DNA from 4 places in the Paenibacillus sp. J22FR83 genome. Region 1 is predicted to be linked to each of the others. Evidence: riboswitches for the same ligand, from Rfam matches in the RefSeq annotation. Region 1 holds a riboswitch; each other region holds the start of a gene.
The links. Region 1 has a riboswitch for cyclic di-AMP ahead of AC58PV_RS35160 (C40 family peptidase). Riboswitches for the same ligand answer to the same signal wherever they lie in the genome.
Positions count from the first base shown of each region.

Region 2: another riboswitch for cyclic di-AMP. It lies ahead of AC58PV_RS12910 (ABC transporter ATP-binding protein); the one in region 1 lies ahead of AC58PV_RS35160 (C40 family peptidase).
Region 3: another riboswitch for cyclic di-AMP. It lies ahead of AC58PV_RS32915 (resuscitation-promoting factor); the one in region 1 lies ahead of AC58PV_RS35160 (C40 family peptidase).
Region 4: another riboswitch for cyclic di-AMP. It lies ahead of AC58PV_RS05660 (APC family permease); the one in region 1 lies ahead of AC58PV_RS35160 (C40 family peptidase).

Region 1 covers NZ_JCAUAM010000041.1:2,181-7,821, reverse strand. The annotation lists tRNA gene AC58PV_RS35190 (tRNA-Gly) at 94-168, shown strand; tRNA gene AC58PV_RS35185 (tRNA-Arg) at 178-254, shown strand; tRNA gene AC58PV_RS35180 (tRNA-Pro) at 275-351, shown strand; tRNA gene AC58PV_RS35175 (tRNA-Gly) at 370-440, shown strand; gene AC58PV_RS35170 (acetylxylan esterase) at 839-1,786, shown strand; gene AC58PV_RS35165 (GNAT family N-acetyltransferase) at 1,970-2,485, shown strand; cyclic di-AMP (ydaO/yuaA leader) riboswitch at 2,583-2,744, shown strand; gene AC58PV_RS35160 (C40 family peptidase) at 2,749-3,645, shown strand; gene AC58PV_RS35155 (hypothetical protein) at 3,829-4,488, shown strand; gene yyaC (spore protease YyaC) at 4,670-5,203, shown strand; gene AC58PV_RS35145 (ABC transporter ATP-binding protein) at 5,281-5,641, shown strand, end outside.
Region 2 covers NZ_JCAUAM010000006.1:168,412-174,052, forward strand. The annotation lists gene AC58PV_RS12895 (glycoside hydrolase family 88/105 protein) at 1-1,015, shown strand, start outside; gene AC58PV_RS12900 (ABC transporter permease subunit) at 1,433-2,221, opposite strand; gene AC58PV_RS12905 (ABC transporter permease subunit) at 2,254-3,051, opposite strand; gene AC58PV_RS12910 (ABC transporter ATP-binding protein) at 3,056-3,940, opposite strand; cyclic di-AMP (ydaO/yuaA leader) riboswitch at 4,044-4,208, opposite strand; gene AC58PV_RS12915 (AraC family transcriptional regulator) at 4,362-5,192, opposite strand; gene AC58PV_RS12920 (beta-galactosidase) at 5,336-5,641, shown strand, end outside.
Region 3 covers NZ_JCAUAM010000029.1:50,339-55,979, forward strand. The annotation lists gene yabG (sporulation peptidase YabG) at 1-784, opposite strand, end outside; gene rsmA (16S rRNA (adenine(1518)-N(6)/adenine(1519)-N(6))-dimethyltransferase RsmA) at 841-1,749, opposite strand; gene rnmV (ribonuclease M5) at 1,799-2,332, opposite strand; gene AC58PV_RS32915 (resuscitation-promoting factor) at 2,451-3,590, opposite strand; cyclic di-AMP (ydaO/yuaA leader) riboswitch at 3,878-4,072, opposite strand; gene AC58PV_RS32920 (ABC transporter ATP-binding protein) at 4,356-5,099, shown strand; gene AC58PV_RS32925 (ABC transporter permease) at 5,096-5,641, shown strand, end outside.
Region 4 covers NZ_JCAUAM010000002.1:495,397-501,037, reverse strand. The annotation lists gene AC58PV_RS05665 (MFS transporter) at 1-1,109, opposite strand, end outside; cyclic di-AMP (ydaO/yuaA leader) riboswitch at 1,551-1,702, shown strand; gene AC58PV_RS05660 (APC family permease) at 1,898-3,733, shown strand; gene AC58PV_RS05655 (YqkE family protein) at 3,779-4,039, shown strand; gene AC58PV_RS05650 (polysaccharide deacetylase family protein) at 4,051-4,944, shown strand; gene AC58PV_RS05645 (polysaccharide deacetylase family protein) at 5,110-5,641, shown strand, end outside.

The DNA.
Region 1 (5,641 bases):
TACAAAAAAAAGTTGCATTTGTTTTGAATACCTGATATATTATTCCTTGTCGCCTCAGAGAATCACTTGATGAGCGAATGAGAAATGTACCGTGCGGAAGTGGCTCAGCGGTAGAGCATCGCCTTGCCAAGGCGAGGGTCGCGGGTTCGATCCCCGTCTTCCGCTCCAAAGTTTTATGCGCCCTTAGCTCAGCTGGATAGAGTATTTGACTACGAATCAAAAGGTCGGGAGTTCGAATCTCTCAGGGCGCGCCATTTACACTTTATCTACACCACGGGACGTAGCTCAGCTTGGTAGAGCACCTGCTTTGGGAGCAGGGGGTCGCATGTTCAAATCGTGTCGTCCCGACCATTTTAGTTTTTCTTATATGCGGGCGTAGTTTAATGGTAGAACTTCAGCCTTCCAAGCTGATCGCGCGGGTTCGATTCCCGCCGCCCGCTTACACAAGAATGAGACCACCTTCGGGTGGTCTTTTTCTTTCAATGAGCAATAAACCTACTGCTGGTAATTTAACTGGATTTTCTCCATCTATTTGAAGCGCATTTCGTGAACTTGAAAGATTAACTGTATTTCCTGTAGTTATATTCCTTCGATTTGCTCGATTCTTCAAATTACATAGGAATTAAATGTACTTTTTCCATCTAAACACGAAAATACGTCAGATTCGAGTAAAATAGCTGTAGTTTATACATCTAACCACGAATCGGGAGTTCGCAAAAGAAAGACAGAACCATTGATGCAGAGTATCGACGTTCTATCGTATCTTCAAATTTTCCAATAGTCATCCTCGTGTATCTAGGTTAAAATGGGAAAAACATGCAATGGGGGACTAACCGAAATGAACGCTATTGAAAATCGTATTCAGGGATTACATAATTATCATGCGGAGTTAACGGCGACGGCTGATCTGGCTGCATTCTGGGAGCGCACATATGCAGAAGCTACGCAAGGAGCATCGTATACAAGAGAGAAGGTAGCTTCATCTTTTGTACAAGCGGAAGTCAATAAGATTGTCTTGCAAGGAGCAGCGGAAACACCGATCCATGCTTGGTTGTTGCTGCCTAATGCAGAGAGTAACTCGAAAAAGGTACCGTGCATTGTTACATTCCCAGGCTATACGGGTTCCAAGGGAAGACCCGAGGATCATGCAGCTTGGCTGCTTATGGGATACGCGGTACTTGCGGTTGATGTACGCGGGCAAGGCGGCGATAGCGGTAACCTGCTGCCACAGGAGACCGGTATGACGAGAGGATGGATTACACAGGGGATTCTCGACCCCGAGACGAGCTATTATCGCGCGGTTGCGATCGATTCCTTACGTGCTGTGCAATGCGCGTTAGAGCAGTCAGAGATCGACAGTGAGCGGGTATTCGTGTACGGTGGAAGCCAAGGCGGCGGGCTGGCGCTACTCGTAACCGCGCTTGAGAAGCGCATTCGGGCAACAATTGCGCATGTTCCGAATCAATGTCACATGGATCTAGGTCTTTTGAATTCGGTTAGTTCCCTTAGTGAGGCAGCGGATTTCGTTACCCGTTTCCCAGAGTATCTGCCTCATGTACTGCGAACGGTTTCTTATTTTGATATCATGAATCTAGGTGATCGTATTGGGCAGCCTGTTCATGTTACAGTAGGGCTGAAGGATACGTGTTGCTTACCAGAAGCGATATTCGCTGCATATAACCGAATTGAATCCGCAAATAAATCTATAGCAGTGTATCCCTTCATGGGGCATGCAACACCTCCTGGTTCCCATGCAGCAGCGCACGACTTTTTCTCAAAATGGTAAGGACAGAAACAAGTGTCATTTAAAGTGTGCTAGACCCTACCTTTACCGAGATCTCATGGATCCGCAAAGGTGGGGTCTTTGTGTGTGCGGAGCGTTGAGGTGATCGATCATTTCCGTACAAAGTAAGAAGCAGCACAGTTGGATAAGATAACCTATAGCTAACGTGAAGGGAGGTGTTGACGGATGAAGGTCAAAGAGGATTCCTTTGAGGAGGTATTCGAACTAATGGAAGCCGCATTTCCAGATACGGAAATAAGGACATATGAGGGTCAGCGGGCACTACTAGCGCATCCTAACTATAGATTAGATATCGAGCGAGATGATCAGGGGCAATTGCTCGGCTTCCTGGCGAGTTGGAACTTTAGCACGTTTCGATTTGTGGAACACATTGCTGTCAATGGTGCCATCAGAGGTGGTGGGATTGGCAAGCGAATGCTGACGACGTATATGAGTAGCGCAAGTACACCCATCGTACTTGAAGTAGAGCCTCCTGCTACCTCAGATGCTGCGCGGAGAATTGAATTCTATAAGCGCTCCGGGTTCCATTTGAACCTATTCCCCTATGCTCAGCCTCCTCTCCGAGAAGGGCAACTGAAATTGCCACTCAACATTATGAGTTATCCTAGTCCGATGACGGAAAATGAGTTTAATCCCTGTAAACAGATCCTGTTTACTGAGGTATATCGGCAGCCGCTCTGAGAAGAGTGGCTGTTTTCGTATGCTTTTACATAGAAGAGGAAACACTTACCATCTCGCAAAAGTTGTCAGGCTAAAACGAACTATGCTAGTCTAACATAGACAAAAAATGCCGAATCTCAGAGCAGCGATAGCTCTGGTACGGGGGACTTCTTTACTTGGGGTGAATGAATGCTCAGTTAGCTTAGGCTAATGGGGCGCACTAGGGAAAACCTCTTCCCGAACCCGTCAACTAACCTCGGAGGCTTCAAGGAGGCACAAACGTTTTGAAACTTTTCACCAAAAGCTTTATTTGTTCATGCGCTCTTCTAGGCGCAGCTATTTCCCTATTTGCCGCTCCATCTGCACATGCCGCTGGTCCCGACACCTCTTCGGTAAAGGTTCAGGTCAATGATGACCTGGTGAAGTTCCCGGAAGATCAACCGTTTATTGATACGGATGGTAAGCTTCAGGTGCCGCTGCGCGTGTTGTCGGAGAAACTAGGTTATCAAGTGGGATGGGCGAAGCAAGGCGATGAAGTCGTTGTCACGCTGATGAACAAGCAACAGGCGATTCAACTCACGACAGACGATGAGCAAGCGATCGTGAACAGTAAGTTAGTCGCATTAGAGAGTAGTCCAACGCTAGTTAAGGGTAGTACCTATGTTCCTCTACGCTTCGTGACAGAGACGTTCGGATCTGAGATCTCGTGGAACGATGCGAATAAAATCGCGATCGTGGAAGAGGATGGCAAGCCTCACAAACCAGCTTGGATAGCACCCCCGCCAGTAGCCTTAGCGGCCCCAGCGGCCAAGGTCGTTCAGCCGTCCATTTCAGCTCAAATTATTCAGGCTGCAACGACTTTCAAAGGGACGCCTTACAGGTGGGGAGGAACAACGCCTAAGGGCTTCGATTGCTCTGGATTCGTTCGTTATATCTACGAGGCCAAAGGCATCGAGTTGCCGCGCACCTCCGTGCAAATGTACGATCAAGCGGGGGCGAGAGTGACGGATTTGAAAGAGGGAGACCTTGTCTTCTTTGCTTCAGGAATCGTCAATCATGTGGGCATTTACATTGGAAACAATCAATTTATTTCCTCGACAACGTCCGTTGGTGTAACGGTTGATAGTCTCGCTAGCTCCTATTGGGGCTCCAGATATGTAGGTGCCAAGCGCGTATTATAGGTTGTTACAAATTAAATGCAAGCAAGTTGTATGAGAGCGTACGTTCGCTAAGTCTTTCTAAATGGAGAGCAAAGCGGCGTATGCTCTTTTTTTTGCGCGGATTTGTGCGATTTTTATCGAATTTTTGAGGATTATAGCCTATAATGGAACAATGATTGGAAGAAGGTAGGTGACGCGTGCGACATGCAAGTTAGTGTCTGGAAAAGCTGGTTTCATAAAATAAAATTGTCGGTCCGAACAGATCGCATGTACAACGTGGAAACAGGTCCTGCCATACCGGAAGACATTCGGGTTGTAATTAAGCAATTTTTTCATACATATAACCATTTCAAAGGGGCAAGACAATTCCAAACGGATACTTTTATTAAAGAAGTATTTTATGCAACGAGGCAAGATCCGAGGGATCAACGCTCCATCGATGAGATGGAAAGTTATATTCAGAGCAAGAATGTGAATCGGTTACGACTGAAAACCTATGTCATTGATGAATATTTACGCGTTGGTGAGAAGGTATGCATGATTGGTGTGACGCGGGAGTTCAGTAATGCGCATCGCAATCGAGTGCTCTATTTTATCATACAAGAAGAAGGTACTTGGCGGTTTCATCATATCGTAAGGTCGCATCATGGCAAAATTCTTGAAAAATTCAAGGTGAAGGAACAGGTTGGATTCGTAGTTGGAGATGATAAGGTGGCGCTGCTCTTTCTTACACATGCCGATTCGGCCGATGCTTCTACGTTTATGTTAGGAGATTATGTTCACTCTGAAGGCTATCTAGAAGTGGAGCAAGAAGTCAGTGGTCAGCTCTATTATCGCATTGTTCGGATGAATCGCGTACATTAAGAAAGTTGTATCGTCAGATCTATAAGCGGCATGAATAGGCTTTGCTCGGTTGTCGAGTAACGCTTATTTGGTGTATGCGAAAGAGCTAGGCAAGTGGACACAACCTACCTCCATATGAAAGAATGGAACTACGATGGATCAGGTGGAAGGTTAGGTGTATATGCCTGAAAGGGAGGCAAAGATGGATAGAGAACCGATGGAGCTGCAGGAGCAGTTTTGGAAAAAAGTAGATGGCGAGCAGTTAGGACAGCTTCTACGCATGATTGCTTTAAGCGATGGACTGGAGCCTAGTCGGCTTGCTTTTGTATGTATAGGGACAGATCGCTCAACAGGCGATTCGCTGGGTCCACTTGTAGGAAGCAAGCTCGTGGAGCTAGGCTATCCATACGTCATTGGTACGTTGGCAGCACCGTGTGATGCTACGAATTTGGCCATACGTTTGCAGGAAATTCCACCGAATGTTGTTGTTATTGCGATCGATGCTTGTTTGGGACGGAAATTGAGTGTGGGTTTGTACCAATTGTCGAACCAGCCTTTGGCTCCAGGCCAATCAGTTGGGAAAAATTTACCTCCCATTGGTGATTATACGATTGCAGCGATCGTCAATGTGGATGGACCTAGGCAGTATAACGTTCTGCAAACGACTTCGTTATATCGTGTTATGCAGATGGCTGAAGAAGTAACCTGTGCAATTGTGCATGCAATTCCTTTGTAGCGAGGGGCAGCAAAGAGGAGAAAGATCGGAGTGATGGGTGAGTGATCGGACCAGGTGGATCAGGTGGGCCAGGCGGAATGGGGCGGCTTTCCGACCGGAATCGTCCAAAGGCCAAGTTGAAGGATGTATCGATACGAAGGATTTTGTTATTGTTCAAAAGATATTGGGGACAGCTCTTGGTCATTATCGGCTTGGCACTGCTTGCGGCAGTGATGGGGTTGATCCCACCTCTAGTTATGAAGGAAATTATTGATACGGCCATCCCGCAGGGACGTGTTCAGCTCTTGTCTGTGATGGCGATGCTGTTAATCGTGCTGCCCGTCTTAAGCGGCGTAGTGGGCGTATGGCAAAACCATCTCAATACCAAAGTAACCCAAGGGGTTATCCGGGATTTGGGACAGTCGCTGTTTCATAATTTGCAACGGCAATCGATGTCGT
Region 2 (5,641 bases), on a different contig from region 1:
GCTTCCCCCAGATCGTTTCCACTATCATCAAGGTGTTTTTCTATCTGGTATGGAGAAATGCTGGCGGGAAACGAACGACGATAAATACTATACGTATATCAAGCGATGGGTAGATAGCCAGATTCTCCCTGATGGCAGTATTAAGAAATACAACCCAGAAGAATTAGATGATATTCAGCCTGGCGTGCTGCTCTTCAATCTGTATGAGCAAACTGGCGATGAACGATATAAGAAAGCCTTGCATACGTTGGTTCCCCTTTTAAAAGCATGGAAAACGAACCCATCTGGTGGCTTCTGGCATAAGGAACGTTACCCGAATCAAATGTGGCTGGATGGCTTATATATGGCTGGGCCGATTGCTACGCAGTTCGGTAAAACCTTTGGCGAAGCCGACTATTTCGACATGATGACTTATCAAGCGATCCTCATGGAGAAGCATACCAAGGACCCTAACACTGGCCTGCTGTATCACGGTTGGGATGAAACCAAAGCTGCTGCTTGGGCTGACCCTGTAACAGGCTTGGCACCGGAATTCTGGGGCCGCGCAATCGGTTGGTATCCAGTGGCATTGCTGGAAATGTTCGAATATCTTCCTGCGGACCACAAAGACAAAGCCGAATTGACGAGCATCCTTCAAGACCTGCTTCTGGCCTTGCTTCCCTATCAAGATGCCGCTACCGGCTTATGGTATCAGGTTGTCGATAAAGGCGACATGGCGGACAATTGGTTGGAAAACTCCTGCACAGCTCTGTATGTACACGCTATTGCCAAAGCCGTGCGCTTCGGGTATTTGGATCCTAAGTACTTGGCCTATGCGTGGAAAGGATACCAAGGGGTCATTGATACCCTGAAGTTCGATGAGAATGGTCACGTCATCATTGGCCAGATCTGTATCGGTACAGGAATAGGCGACTACGCCCACTATATCGCCCGTCCTACGAGCGAGAACGATTTGCACGGCGCTGGCGCTTTTATCCTTATGTGCGTAGAAATGAGTCTAGCTGCCCAAGCGTGACAAAAGAAAAACCAGTTAGCATCCCAAATGAGGATTGTTAGCTGGTTTTTTTGTAGGTGTATATCGCGGCGGCTACTTCAACTGCTGCTGCTACTTCTGCGGCTACTTCTGAATTCAACTGCCACTACAACTACCTCTTAAACCAATACCGCCTTACTTTCCCCGCCGCTCCCAACAAATGAAATGGATTTTATGTAGCTAATTTTGCCGATTTGCTACAGTTGCGAGCAATAGATGGATTTCCTACAGCTAATTTCGGCGAAAACCCACTAAACGGACAAACTCGCCCAGATTAGATGTACTTTTTCCATCTAATCGCAAAATCACAGGTGATATGGGGAATTTAACTGTAGGTTTTACAGTTAATTGAAAGCTAGCTACTTAACTGACGCTATTTCTACTTCACATGATGCCCCGCTACACATGCAAATCACGTTTGCCAAAAGCGGCATACGTGACCACGGTCAGGCCGACGATGACAACTGCCGAAATGATGACATAGACAGCATCAAACCCGCCGCCATACATGATATTCTTCGCCTCATAAAATTTAAACGGCGTTACATATTTCAAGAAAGCCAGCTTACTATTGAAGTCAATGGCAATGGACAGGATGAAGGTAATGAGCATGAAGCCTGTTGCGAGTGAGGCTGCCCTTTTGGCGTTTCGATACACGGCTGCAATAGATGTGCCAATGACCAGGAAGAGCATCTGCACAATCAACATCCCCAGCATGACGATGGAAATATCTCCACCAACGGCCTCCCCTTTGCTATAAGCGCCAACAATGCATATACTCGACAGCCAGGACACGAGGTTAAAAATAAGGATGTTCACGAAAGCGCTTAGCAGCTTCCACGTGACGATGCTGTGCCTCGACAAAGGCTTCACGAATAGAAACTCTGCCGTCTTATCCCGCTCTTCCTTCGCAATAATATTGGCGCCAAGCATTGCCGCATGAATCGTTGCCATCAACAAGAAGTATAGCACTAGGATGCCGAAATAGCCGCTGGCTTTCGATAAATCTAACGCGCCACCGCCCATAATGACTTGGAGGGACTTCGGCATTTCTGCCATCAGATCATTAATCTGTCCGTTCGTCGCCGTTGCTTGGTACTTGTTCATGCCACTTGCGACTAAAAAAATGAGCCCAAGACTCCAGAAAACCATTGATTTCCGATACGTTTTCAGTTCTCTCCAGAACATATTCACTTCTCGTTCCCTCCTCTCACCTACGTTTATACGGCATGAACGTCTTTTCTCGTGTAAATGAAGTAGCTCACCGTAATCGAAACAACGATAATCGCGATAGCTGCAATGACATAGGGCGTTTCATAACTTGCATTTGTAAGCATGTACGTCCCGCTGAAGTATTTGAATGGGGAAAAATACCGCTTAGCGCCCTCCCCATCTACGGCAACGATCATGCCGATTACGAAAAAGGCAAACACCGTACCAAGACTGACGGATAAAACAGCTTTTATTTTTGAAAACACAACCGAAACAACGAATCCCATCGCTAGAAACATCAGCTGGATAAACAGTAATGTACATGAAATCAGTAGAAAGATGCTCCCATCAAAATCGACCGTCTTGACTTGAAGCGCCATCATATAGGCTGCCCCGATATAAACCACACAAGTAATCGCTAAGGAAGCAACAGCCGCTAATAGCTTGGAAGTCACTATTTTCGTCCGCGTTACAGGTTTCGTAAGCAGAAAGTCTGCTGTTTTCTCACGAACCTCCTTGGAGAGTATCGACGCTCCCAACACCATGGCCTGAATAGCTCCGCAAAGCGTAATGTACATAAAGATGTACATGTAGAATCCAAGCAGGGTGCCAAACGTTTCGATTTGAATACCCAGCGCTTTCCTAACCCCCTCTGGGTACCCTTCTAAGACGGAAGAGAACTGTGCAAAATCTTTGGAAACCGAAGGAAAAAGGGATAAGAATAAGACGATAACAGCAAGTAAGGAGCACGTCCACGTGATCGTGGATTTACGATAAGCTCGCAATTCATGCAGGAAAATATTCATGCCTTTAAGCCTCCTTCTCATAGTAATGCATAAAGATCTCCTCTAAATCAGGCTCTTCGATCCATAGATTCGCAATGTCGATATCGGCTATTTTTCTCATGACTTGATTAATATTGCCTTTGAATAAGAAGCTCGTCGTCTGACCTTGGACTTCAATGTTGTTGACCCCGGGCATCCTGAAGAAATGGGGGTCGAGCGCTTGCGCCGTGTCAATTTTAAAACGCTTAAAATTGTTTTCTTTTAACGTGCTAATCTTCTCAACGGTTACGATTCTACCTTCTTTAATGATCGCAACACGATCACATAGCCGCTGTACTTCGCTCAAAATGTGAGAGGAAAAAAGAATCGTCGCTCCCCTTTTATTCTGTTGTTCGAGCAATTCGAAAAACTTCTGTTGCATAAGCGGATCCAGCCCGCTCGTCGGTTCATCCAGGATAATGAGCTTAGGGTCGTGCAGCAGCCCTTGAACAATGCCCACTTTCTTCTTATTTCCCAGAGATAGATCGTCAATTTTCTTCGTCACGTCCAGATGCATGATCTCGGCAAGCTCTTTAATTCTTTGGGTGCAATCTTTCTTGTAAAAGCTAGCCGAATACTTAAGCAGGTCAATTACTTTCATGTTGTCATAATAAAAAACTTCCGATGGTAAGTAGCCGATTTCCTTCTTAATTTCTGGCGCAAACTGGATGCAGTCCTTCCCGAAGATCTTGGCACTGCCGCTAGTTGGAAAAATCAGAGATAGCAGCGTTCGAATTGTGGTCGATTTCCCCGCGCCATTCGGTCCAATAAAACCGAAGATCTCCCCTTCTTCGATGGTAAAACTAACATCAGTGATGCCTCTTGCATTCCCATAAGTTTTGGTCAAATTGGTGATTTCAATTGCATGCATGGCACGGCCCCCTCAAATTTGTAAGGTTAAAAGCAAACAAAAAGAAGCCCTAAGCATAGAGAATCTCTACGCTCGGGCTTCTTCACATAAGAAGGCGAGTGTGCGGTTCTCTCTCAATGCACTACGAGGTTAGCTGTCGGATTCGGACTTGAGAGCGTCCTACCTAATGCTTGCGAGCATCAGGATTCACCCCATGAAGCCATGTGTTGCTTATACGGCTTCGGTTGGTTCCCCCGTTTCCCAGTTGGGAATTAAGTGGTTTAATTTTACAGAAAATCAACTTGTCGTAATGAATCTTACGCCGATCTGAACCGAATGTAAAACCTAGATTCACCTTTAATTTATGCAGATTTGACTTTGGTAGTCGATGAAAGCGCATACATTTAATGGTGACGTTGATTATCCTATATTTTGCTAGTTATTACGTGTGATACAACCGCCGATACTCTTGTGGTGTCAGCCCCGTGTGCTCCCGGAATCGAGCAATAAAATAGCTGCTCTGGGAAAAACCGATATGCTCGGCCACTTGCTTAATGGTCCATTCGGTAGACATAAGCAGTTGTTTGGCTACAACAAGACGGCATTCAAACAGCCACACCATCGGAGTCCGCCCCATCACTTCATGAAACATTCGACTAAAATAATACGTACTGAAGCCAGCCTGCTCGGCCATCTGCAGGAGGGTTAGTGGCTTCGTGCAATGCGTACGAATATATTCAGCAACCTCTCTCATCCGCGCACGCTTATCTAGAATCGTGACCGTACCATGCGTCTCCGCACGCAAGGCAAGCTCAGCCATCAATTCATAGAGCTTTACCGCCAATTGCACCTCATTTCGATTATGGGGAGATGCCTCTTCCAATAAACCCACGGTCAGTTGTTTCAGCTTGGAGGCATCGCTATACGTAAACAACCACACTGCTGAAGTACCTTGATCATTCAACAGTCTGTCGAGTCCCTCACCCGCAAGGTGTACCCAAAAAACTTGCCAAGGATCATTCGGATCCGATCGATACTCTTGCTCAAGGCCCGCTCCGTAATAGAAGCCCTGCCCTGCTTCCAGGCCGAATTCCTTCCCGTTCGCTTTGACATATCCCTTACCGCTTAACACAATATGCAAGTTTGCTTGTTGCAGCTGCCCCTTAGACCTCCGCTCTTGATGTTCTGGAAATTCTGCATATTGACCGATCATATCCGGATACACCGTATAGTGTTTATACATCGGCTCTGGTAATACATAATGAATTCGCATGTGTCCTCCGATGCGCAAAAATCTGATATCTCGAGCAAAATGATGTTATATACATAATATTACAAAGCAATATAATGAGTACATAAAGAATTTTCAATAACAAGAAATTAGTATACCTTATAGGAATGGGGATGTTACAAGTCATGGAAAAGACGATTCCTGGCGAGAAATTTGATCTAGGCGTATGCTACTACCCTGAGCAGTGGCCAGAGGCTATGTGGGCCGATGATTATACGAGAATGCGAGAAATCGGTTTTACCATCGTGCGGATGGGTGAATTTGCATGGAATTTCTTTGAACCCGAAGAAGGGGTATTCGCCTTTGATCTGTTCGATCGGGCGATCGATCTGGCTCACGAACATGGACTACAAGTTATTCTTGGCACTCCCACGGCTACGCCTCCCGCTTGGATGACCTTTAAATATCCCGAAATCTTGAATGCCACATTC
Region 3 (5,641 bases), on a different contig from region 1:
AATCCATAATATCCAACATCGAAATCGTTTCTCTTGTCGGCGTATAGGACAGCTTAGCAGCGATGCATAGCGGATCTAAGGCATGAATAAGGATGCGCGCAGGAGAACTGGCGAAATTAGCCCCAGCTCGCAATAAGGCTTCGAAATGCGACTGACAAGCCCCTGCTACGATAATTAAGGAATCCCGATTTCTCTCATATTGCCGGGCCACCCGAACTGCATTCACGAAGTTCTGCGAATTCTTATAGCTCGACAGATTGTTCGGGCTCACGCTTTGTCGATTTTTCAAAATACCATCATGCCCCGTAATGACGACAATGTCCGGTTTATATTGAGGAAGCAACCTTTGCAGCGCTTCCGCCATTTGTGCCTCAGGAATGAAGAAACCTTCTGCCGGAATGCGTAATTCGCCGTAGAGCTGCATACTTTTGCGCAGATAGCTCGGATCGCCATCCAAGTGCAGAACCCTTCCTGGCACTTCGAAATAGCTGTTATGAGCTGGTTGTGAATTTTGTTTATGATTGACGGCCATCTGATTCTTCTCCTGCAATTGCACTTGGGACACCGCTAGTCGACGCAGCGACTCACGAAATTCAGGCGAGCTTGACCGTGGATGATCTAAGGTCTCCTTAGGATTCGCTTTTGTCAGATCCGTGAGCGGCGCATCTGCAAGCAACCGAACATCGACACCCCTCAGAATGGCCTTGAGATGCTCAATTCGTTCAATTTTAAACACGACGTCGCCGCCATAGGAAATACGGGTAACAAAATCACCTTGCCTCATCGCACAAATCCCCTCCTAAGGGTATCCTATGGCGAGACTAGGCATTTGGTGCGGGTTTATTTGCAGCCGTGCACACGAAGCGCCGTGGACAAGCGTGCGAACTCCTCCATGCTGAGTGTCTCACCTCGGCGTGAAGGCTCGATTTGGATGCCCTGCAGCAACGCTTCCAGCTCAGGCTTATTCTCTTTGGTAAAGAACCTCGCCGCGAGGTTGTTATAGAGGGTTTTGCGACGCTGAACGAAGGACGCTTGGACGACAGCGAAGAAGAAGTCCACGTCCGCCACTTCAACTGGCGGCGCTTGGCGCACGCGCAGCCGAATAACGGCGGAATCGACGTTCGGCTGCGGGACGAAGACGGTGCGCGGCACGATTGTGACGAGCTCCGGCTCGCAGTAGAACTGTACGGCAATACTTAAGCTGCCGTAATCCTTGGTGCCTGGACGAGCCGCCATGCGGTCGGCCACTTCTTTCTGGATCATCACGACGATATTCTCCAGGGGAAGCTTCTCTTCCAGAAGCTTCATGATGATCGGCGTCGTGATGTAGTACGGAAGGTTGGCGACAACACTGACGCCCTCCACGCCTTCGAAATGCTGCCGGAACAATTCCGGCAGGTTGGTTTTCAAGATATCCCCATGAACGACAGTGGCATGGGGGTAAGGCGCCAGCGTCTCGTCCAGAATGGGCAGTAGACGCTGATCGATCTCGACCGCAAGCACGCGGCCAGCGAGCTTGGCAAGCTGCTGTGTGAGCGCGCCGATGCCGGGGCCGATCTCAAGCGCAGCCTTCGTAGGGCCGAGCTCAGCGGCCATGACGATCTTGCTGAGGATGTTTTGATCGATTAAGAAGTTCTGGCCTAAACTTTTTTTGAGCACGAGACCATTCTTCTTAATAATTTGTTTCGTTTTACTTGGTGTTGCCACGTCTTCGGCTGTTACAACAACCTCTTGTCTGGTTATATTCATTGTATAGACCTCGTATCTATTTAGGGTTCTAGTCACTCCAAGAATTCTACTAGTTCAAATGTTCGAGCGCCGCCTCAAATTCCTCTTTTGAAATCTGAAACATCGCACAACGTTTATAGAATTGCTTACCATTGCAATAACCAATGCCCAGCGCATTGCCTACCGTCAAGCGGCGAGCAGCCGCATCCGGATGCACGATGAGCCCGGCAGCAATCAGATCCTCCATCGTCAGCAGCGAAACTGCTGCTTCATATTCCGTCCTCAGGCTCTGAAGCGCCTGACGAATCGTCTCTGGCGTCGCGTTCTCGACGCCGATATCACCCTTATACGCAGCTTGCTCCTGCGTAATGAAAGCATGCTTGCAGCCAGGTACCTTGGCTGCCACGATTTTGCGGATCCGTTCCCCTGCGTGATCGGGATCCGTGAAGATAATGACGCCTCTGCGCTGCTGAGCCAGAGCAATTCGCTTGAGCACGGCTTGTCCGATAGCAGATCCGCCTGTTTCAATCGTATCCGCCTGCACAGCCCGCCTAATAGCAGCTGTATCGTCCTTGCCTTCCACAACGATCATTTCTTTTATCATTGATGCGTTTCCTTCCTCAGTACGCAGAAAAAGAAGAGGGGGCTCCTCTTCTTCGCGCAGGCAGATGCCAAGCTACGTGTATGTTAGTAGTGTTCCCGCACAAACTACCGTTTACACGTTAGTTTTGGGATGGTTTTGTAGGGCCAACCACATATACAGTGTACCCTTGCTTCGTGCCAAATTTATTTGCATAACCGTGATCTTCATAGTACACATCGATCATTTGGCCTTTCACACCGCTGCCGATATCTTCAGCACGACGGAAACCAATCCCTTCGATGTATACCCACCATCCAAGCGGAATAACCTTCGGATCGACAGCGATCGTACGGCCTTCAGTAACGGTAGTACCTGTGTAGGTTTTACCATAACCAGCAGAGCCCTCCGTCTTACCTGTCGACGCAGCACCCGCAGAATACGCAGTAAGCTTCACGTTCTTCAGAATTTGTTTGTAACCGAAGGTCACACCATTCTTGGAAACTTCATCCACACTCGGTGAAGAGGCGGAGAGAACAACCACAGGATTTTTCGTGCCTACGGAAACTACTTTCTTAATGCTTTCTGTTTGTACTTCTTCACCCACAACTGCTTCCGCGACTAAAACGCCGTCCTCGAAAGTCTTTTCTTTCTTTTTGACCAACACGCCTTCTTTACCTTCTTGGACCACTTGCTCTTTCCCTTTAAGCAAAGATGCGTCATTCTTTTTCTCTGTCTCGAATGCGATCGATTCAGAGACTTCCTCCGTCTCTTTGGTCACACGGACGATTTTAATCTCATCGCCTGTGCTAAGAGCGGCTGTCGGTTCGGGAGAAATACGATCATTCTCACCAAGTGCAATATGTAAACGTTGCAATGCACTTTCTACCGTTCTTGCAGTTGTGTAAACAGTGGTGGTCTTTCCATCAGCAGTCAATTGAATCGGTGATGCATGCTCAATAACAATTTTGTCTCCACCCTTGAGCTTGGTCGTGAGTGAAGCTGAAATTTCATCGTGCTCACCAATCGTTATGGCTTGTTCATCCAGTAGGCGTTGCAGGACCCATTGCTTCGTGTGCACAACGGTTTCTTGTCCATTCACAACCACGGATACGCTCTTGGTAGCCGTTCCGTACAACAACACCAAAAACATGAAAGTCATTGCGATTGAGATTATAGCCAGGCTTAAAATCAAACGCAAGTTTTCATGCTTCCATCGCAATGCGAAGGACATGCTGGATGATCGTTTTACATGGGTCTCGCTAATTGAGATACTGCCCACTTCTTCGGTCCTCCTTCAAAGCCTCGCCGCCAGGTTACAGCATGATTAAATTTGACGCGACTAAGGTTTTTTATAGTTTAACTTAACACGCTCGCCATCATCAGCCTTGTTTCCTTGCTGAATCTGGTCGTCCCCCCCTTTTACCTATTCATCATCCTATGATTTCCGGGTTGTTTTATGTCATATGATCTGTGTAGGACCCTAAATGTGGACAAAAAGCCAGCAAGAAGAGGACTCTTCTCGCTGGCTTAGTTTGCATAGTGAAATACAAATAGCACGCACGACAATCGTTACCTCTCTTACGCTTACGAGGTTAGCTGACGGATTCGGACGTGAGAGTCGCCCTACGTAGACGCAAACTGCTTGTTTGACGTCTATGATTCACCCCTATTACTCTCTGCTTACTTAACCCGCATTGGAATGCTCATTAAGCTTGCAGTGGTTCCCCCGTTCCCACATTTGGAACTCAGCGAATGGAAAATTGGCAAATTGGATATTAAGTTATTATGAAAAGTATATTACGCTGTTAATCTCAACCTGTAAAGGGATTAACACCCGTTAAAAAGGGCTAAATCGATTAAATTTTGTTTATTTTCCATATATAACCCACTTATATCTACACGTGCCTAACTTTAACGTACGTATACTCGTTTTTTCAGTATATAATGATCAAAACTAGGCTAAAAATGCAAATTTGTTTATAATGATTCTGGTAGTATTTGATTAAAAAATACCAATAATTTGCTATTTAGGGAGGCAATTGTGATGGGCCCCATCCTGCAAGTAAACGCTTTATTCGGTGGATATTTACCCAACAAACCCGTTCTTCATAATCTAACTTTCTCGATCGGCCAAGGAGAAATGATGGGTCTAATTGGACTCAATGGTGCAGGGAAAAGTACCACCATCAAAAATATTCTGGGACTGCTCCAACCGCAAAAAGGGTCAATTCGCATTAATGGTTTAACGCTAGCCGAGGATCCGCTGCCTTACCGAGCGACATATGCTTATGTACCTGAAAGTCCAGAGTTATACGAAGAACTTACGATTCGCGAACACCTTGAGCTAACGGCACTAGCTTATGGATTATCTAAAGCGGATTACGAAACCCGTTCTCGCTCCTTATTGGAGCAATTTCAGATGAAGGACAAGCTGAACAGCTTCGCTAGTCATTTATCCAAAGGGATGAAACAGAAGGTCATGATCATGAATGCCTTCTTGATCGAACCCTCTCTCTATATAATCGATGAACCGTTTCTTGGACTCGACCCTTTAGCGATTCGTTCCTTGCTTGATCTCATGGTTCAAATGAAGAAGAAAGGTGCGTCCTTTCTCATTTCCTCACACATTTTGTCTACAATTGAAAAATATTGCGATGCTTATGTCGTTCTCCACAAAGGCCACATGGTTGCACAGGGAGATTTAGTCGAATTACGCTCCCAAACAGCGCTGCCTCAGGCGTCATTAGACGACATCTTCTACAAGCTTGTTCAAGGAGACATGGCATGAGTCAACTAACAGATCCTACATCTGCATTTAACACACATGCATTATGGAAGCAGCGTTTCCAACATTATATGAAGGAATCCCTAGGGTATTGGCAGTATGCCGCACGCAGTAATTTCATCGGCTTCTTGTTGTTTCTTGTCATCGTTTCTTCCTATTATTATGCAAAAACATTACAGCGTCTTCCGACAGATTATCCGTACCTATGGATCGTGTTGCTCGTGCTCGTTCCACTCGTTGCTTCAAGCTCCATTCGCACGTTGACACGCAGTGCGGATCGCATGTTTCTATTGCGGATCGAACATGAAATGGGTGCCTATTTCCGAAGCAGCTTTCTGTACAGTCTATCACTTCAGAGCGTGCGGTTATTTCTTGGCTGGGTTGTAGTAACGCCCCTATATAATCACTGTCTAGGCACCGAAGCTCAGCCATTTCTTCTCATTTTTGCTCTATTACTTCTATTAAAGATAGCGAACCAATTAGCTCATTGGCAGGAAGGAAGATTTGCCACTGAACGAACTCGATTCATATCTGTTTGTTTTCGG
Region 4 (5,641 bases), on a different contig from region 1:
CTAACCAAGATGTAAAGCGCAGCAATCCAGTAAGAGGAATAGCTAGCTGTCAGGGCCAAAAGTACGGTAGAAAGCAGCATCAACCATGGGACGTAACGAAGTAGTGCTGTGTTCCCGTAGCGGTCTATGATGCGTCCGACACGATTCGACACCAGCATCGCCAAGAGTGCACCGGGGAAGAGCAACAGTCCCGAAGTAAGTGGAGCTAAGCCAAATACCCGTGCAAGCATCTGCGGCGCAAGGAATAAGAAGCCGAAGCTGATCATGTAGGATGTCACGCCGATTGCGCTAAGCGACATATAAGTTCGATCGCCGAATAGGGCTGGCAGCACGAACGGTTGTGAGGCGCGGCGAATGCGCAGCGTGAATAAGGCAATCGCAAGTACGCCCGCTATGAGGGCAACGATGCTTTTGGAAGTTAGGAAGAGCAGCAGCCCCGTCGTCCCAATCCCCAGGAGCAGGGCACCGATGAAATCGAACGAGCCGCTCTCTGGTTTTTCCTTTGGCAGCAAAGCGAGAAAGATAGGTATAAGCAGCAGGGTGACCCCTGTAATGACGAATAGGAAATGCCAGCCCAAATACTGAACGATGGAACCTCCCGCGACGGGACCGAGTCCTAAGCCGAGTGAGGCTGCAGATAGGATGAGCGACATCGCTCTGCCCCTGCGAGACAACGGAATGTAGCGGGTGACGAGAACGATACCGAGCGATGGAATCGCCCCAGCGCCGGAGGCTTGAATAAGCCTTGTCAGCAGCAACAGTCCGAAGCTGTCCGTGAACAGCCCTAGAATAGAGGCACCACCTAGCGAGAGCAGGGCAATGACGTAGAGCCTGCGAATAGGCACGAAGTCGGATAAGCGGCTGTAGGTAATCGATGCTATGGCGAAAATAATAGAATATCCCGTAACAATCCACGACGCCGTTGAGGGGCTAAGCTCGAATTGCGCGGAAATTTTGGGCAGTGCCAGATTGAACATCATCGTGTTCATGATGACAAGCACAATAGTGAAACAGAGTAACCAAGAGACCGGCGTTTCACGTAAGCGACCCGGCGTCTCAGTTGGCGTTGGCGCTGTTTCCTGATGTGAGGTAGTCCTAGGATTTGACATGGTACACCATCCGATCTTAAACTATAAATTTATTTGTGACAGTTTAGCATGGCAGGTAGCATGTGTCAATGAATTGACCGTAGTAACTATTTGAAAAGTTGAATATTTATGCATTTTCCTGTATGTATTTCAATCAACTTGTATTTTTCCACCTATACGACCGTCACCTTGCTAGGTGAACACATCACCGAGGTAGTGCCCTAAAGGAAAAATCCCTTTGATCCACCGCATTGCTTACATGGAAGGTTAAGTTTGTGAATTGCAACCGTGCCCTTTATTTAAAATACCCCGATTGGCTAAGAGAATGGAAGATAATCAACGATTGGGGGGATTGTAAGCGAATTATTGATGGAAACGTGAGGCGGAAGACGGCTTTTTACGTTTTTTCCATCCTTTACTATGTGAGTAGAAGAGAGTAGTATTCAACACGTACTAGAACAGTTGAATATTTCGCTTAATTTTCTGTGAAGAAAAGCGGGGGAACCAAAAGTAACATGGGGTGAGTAACGGTGCTGATACCTGGTACCTTTTAGGGCAGATTTCTCGCGGCCCGAACCCGACAGCTAACCTCGTAAGCGATCGTGAGAAAGGAGAACATGTGTTCAAAACACAAGGTCTATCCTTGTGTTTTTTTGCGTCCATTTTCAGGAGTATAGCATTTTTATATAGATGTCACACATTAATTTGGCTATATATCTCGCAAAACGCTCCCTTCTTTGGATGAAGGTGTGGCCGTTTATTGTGTGTGATGCGTACGATTCGATTTAATTTGGAGGAGCAATTGCGAAATGACGAGTGATTCATTGAAAAAAATTATGTTTGGTAAGCCACTAAAGTCGAGTGAGATTGAGTCGGAGAAAATGCCTGTCTGGAAAGCTCTCCCTATCTTGTCGTCCGATGCCTTATCATCCGTATCGTATGGGACAGAGCAGATTCTGTTAGAGCTTGCGACCGTAGGGGTTGCTGCTTTTGCCTTCTCGTTGCCGATTGCGGTATCGATCATTGCTTTGATTCTATTGCTCGTGCTCAGCTACAGGCAAGTGATCGAAGCGTACCCGATGGGTGGCGGCGCCTATATGGTTACCAAAGAGAATTTAGGTATGGTGTGGGGACGTCTCACAGGTGTGTCTCTGCTAATCGATTATACCTTAACCGTGGCGGTTTCGATTTCGGCTGGTGTTCAAGCGATTACGTCCGCTTTTCCATCAGCCGTACCCTATATCGTTCCGCTTACCATCTTGCTGGTGTGGATCATGGTCTGGCTGAATTTGCGAGGAACTTCCGAATCGGGAACGGTATTCGCAATTCCAACGTACTTTTTCATTCTGTGTATCCTATTGTTAGTAGGTAAGGGTGTTTTCGATCTGCTAACAGGATCCATGAATACACATGCGATCGAATTCGCTCCAAGCGCAGCGACGAACTCATTAACGCTATTCGTCCTTCTCAAGGCGTTCTCGTCCGGTTGTTCAGCTGTAACGGGGATCGAAGCGATCTCCGATGCCGTACCACATTTTCGGACGCCATCTGTCAAAAATGCCAAACGCACACTACTCTCTCTAGGCGGACTATTGGCCATCGTCTTCGGTGGGGTAACCCTGATTGCCTTAGGGTATGGCGTGGCACCGGATCATAACGGCCATACATCGGTTCTATCGATGGTGACGGAGCAAGCCTTCGGCCGAGGCGCCATGTACTATGCGACGCAAATCGCGACGATGCTTATCTTGGTACTTGCTGCGAACACAAGCTTCAATGGATTTCCGATCTTGGCGTCGATCATGGCCCAGGACAAAAACTTCCCGCGCATGTTTTCCTTCCGTGGGGATCGGCTTTCGTACCACTATGGCATTATTACGCTAGGCGTATTAGCCAGCTTGCTGTTGATTGGTTTTAAAGGTAAAACCGATGCACTCATTCCGCTTTATGCGATTGGCGTATTTCTATCTTTTACACTTGCTCAGACAGGTTTAGTTCGTAAATGGCTCAGAGAACGCGTATCGGGTTGGATCGGGAAGCTGATCATTAATGGCTTGGGCGGCATCGTCTCCCTTGCCGTTCTAATCATTTTCTCCGTTACCAAATTTAGCGAGGGTGCTTGGATTGTTATTATCATTACACCGATCCTCCTCTGGCTCATTACCAAGGTTAGTCACCATTACGACGACGTGGCCAAACAGCTGCGTATTGATATCACGCAAGACCGTGTATGTACCAAAGAACCTGTTATTATCGTTCCCGTGGCTGGGATTCACAAAGCGGTAGAGCATTCCCTTAGTTATGCCAAATCGCTTTCGCCTAATGTTATCGCGTTCTATGTCTCCTTCTCGGATGAGGATGAAGAATCGATGCAGGAGAAGTGGCAGATCTGGGATCCAGGCGTGCGACTTGTTGTGTTCAAATCCCGATACAGGACGATTCTCAAGCCGTTGGCTGAATTCATTGAACGCATCGATACGCATGTGTCAGAGAAACAGTCGATTATGGTTATTCTCCCGCAATTCATGCCGAAGAAGTGGTGGCACCGTCTGCTCCATAATCAATCTGCGGCACGCATTCGTTCGAAGCTGCAAGCCGATAAGGATATCGTTGTAGCGACAGTACCGTATCATTTACATCAATAGAGGTGTACAATAATAGGGAGAACTTGTAGATGAGGTGACCTTATTATGGTGAAAAAGAAAGCTAAAGTGACGCCAGCTGCGGCTAGCGTGCAAGATAAACCAGCAACGCTGAAGGATCTGCTGCGTCCAGAAATACTGGAAGGACTCAAAGCCCAGGCTGACGCGATGAAAGCGGAAGAGCAAGCGAAGAAGGAAGCAGAGAGAGCGAAGGCAGAGGCGGCTCGCAAGGCGGAAGAGAAGCGTCTTGAGAACGATTTTGCCTACCAGTTGGAGAAAAGTAAATTAGACTGGCGCAAACATAAATGAGGGGGCGCACGATGTGCCTCCTTTTCTTTTTGAGCGTGATGAGTGCGCTTACAGGTTGTGGGGAATCGGCTGCTGTAGCAACACCAACCGCTGCTCCTGATCCAGTGGCTTTGGCAACGGTGACACCAATACCAGTTGTTGCAGCAACACCGGAAGTGACACCGACACCAGATCCAACATCAGTCCCAACATTTGCGTCCTTGGAAAAGAAGTTGATCAACCGCTATGCTGCCAGCATACCAACCAAATGGGGCGAACATGTCCCTGGTGTGCTAACCCAGTTGGCCACGAAGGAACGAGTCATTGCTTTGACCTTCGATGCATGCGGGGGGACATTGGGGAGCGGTTACGACGAGAAGCTGATCGACTATTTAATCAAGGAAAACATTCCTGCGACATTGTTTATGAATGCAAGGTGGATCGGGGCTAATCCTGACATCTTTGCCACTTTAGCTGCGAATCCCTTATTCGAGATTGAAAACCACGGAACAGAGCACCGCCCATTGTCTGTGACGGGCAAGCCCGCTTACGGTATTGCTGGAACGAAGAATGTCACTGACGTTATTCGTGAAGTAAAAGACAACGCGGATGGGATTGAGAAGCTGACGGGTAGACGTCCTTTATTTTTCCGCTCAGGCACGGCCTTCTATGATGAAGTCGCTACGTCTATCGTTCATGATATAGGCTTCGAAATCGCGGGATACAACGTCCTCGGGGATGCAGGAGCGACGTACAATACTGAGCAGGTATATAAAGCGCTAATCAAGGCCCAAAGCGGCTCCATCGTGCTCGCGCATATGAACCATCCGGAGAAAGATACCGCGGAAGGCGTCATCAAAGCGATCCCCGAGCTGCGCAAGGCGGGCTTTCGATTTGTGCAGCTGGCTTCAGTTGCTCAGCCTTGAGGTAAGCTGCAACCTTGAATGTGAGCTAGCCAATTTTTACGGAACGATGGGTTATTCGGCCTAGTGAAATAGGAGGAGAACGTGTAATAAAAAGTTTACAAGAAAGCGTTTTCATGTTACTATCTTCGTATTTATTACATTCTCATCTATGGGGTTGTTGCCAGCATGAACATACAGAAATTAGGGAATCCAACGAGTGTGGGATTTGCCGCTCTGTCCATTTCGATCGTTTTATTATGCCTCTATGTTGTATTGCCTGGGGCTGGGGCATCGCCGAAGGCCTTAGAGCAGACCCTACTGCCAGAAAAGCTTATAAGCGAAGAACAACTGGTACCTTCTTATGACCCGTCAACTGTGCAACCAGCAGTCCCACCAGTTCAACCAGTCCAACAAGCCCTACAGCAGCTAGAACTGGAAACGCAACAACAACCCCAGCAGTATCAAGCACATGCACTCTCTTTTAATCAAGAAGATTATAGTAAACAAAAAGTTTATTACACAGACAAAGTCATTGTACTGACCTATCATCACATTGATGAGAAAGAAAATGGCATCACCATTTCTCCAAAAAGATTTATAAGTCACATGCAAAGACTGAAAAAAGAAGGTTACAATGTCATCTCCATGGAGCATTTTCTTCATTTTATAAAGAGTGGGGCTCAGGTTCCTCAAAATGCCGTTTTAATTACATTTGATG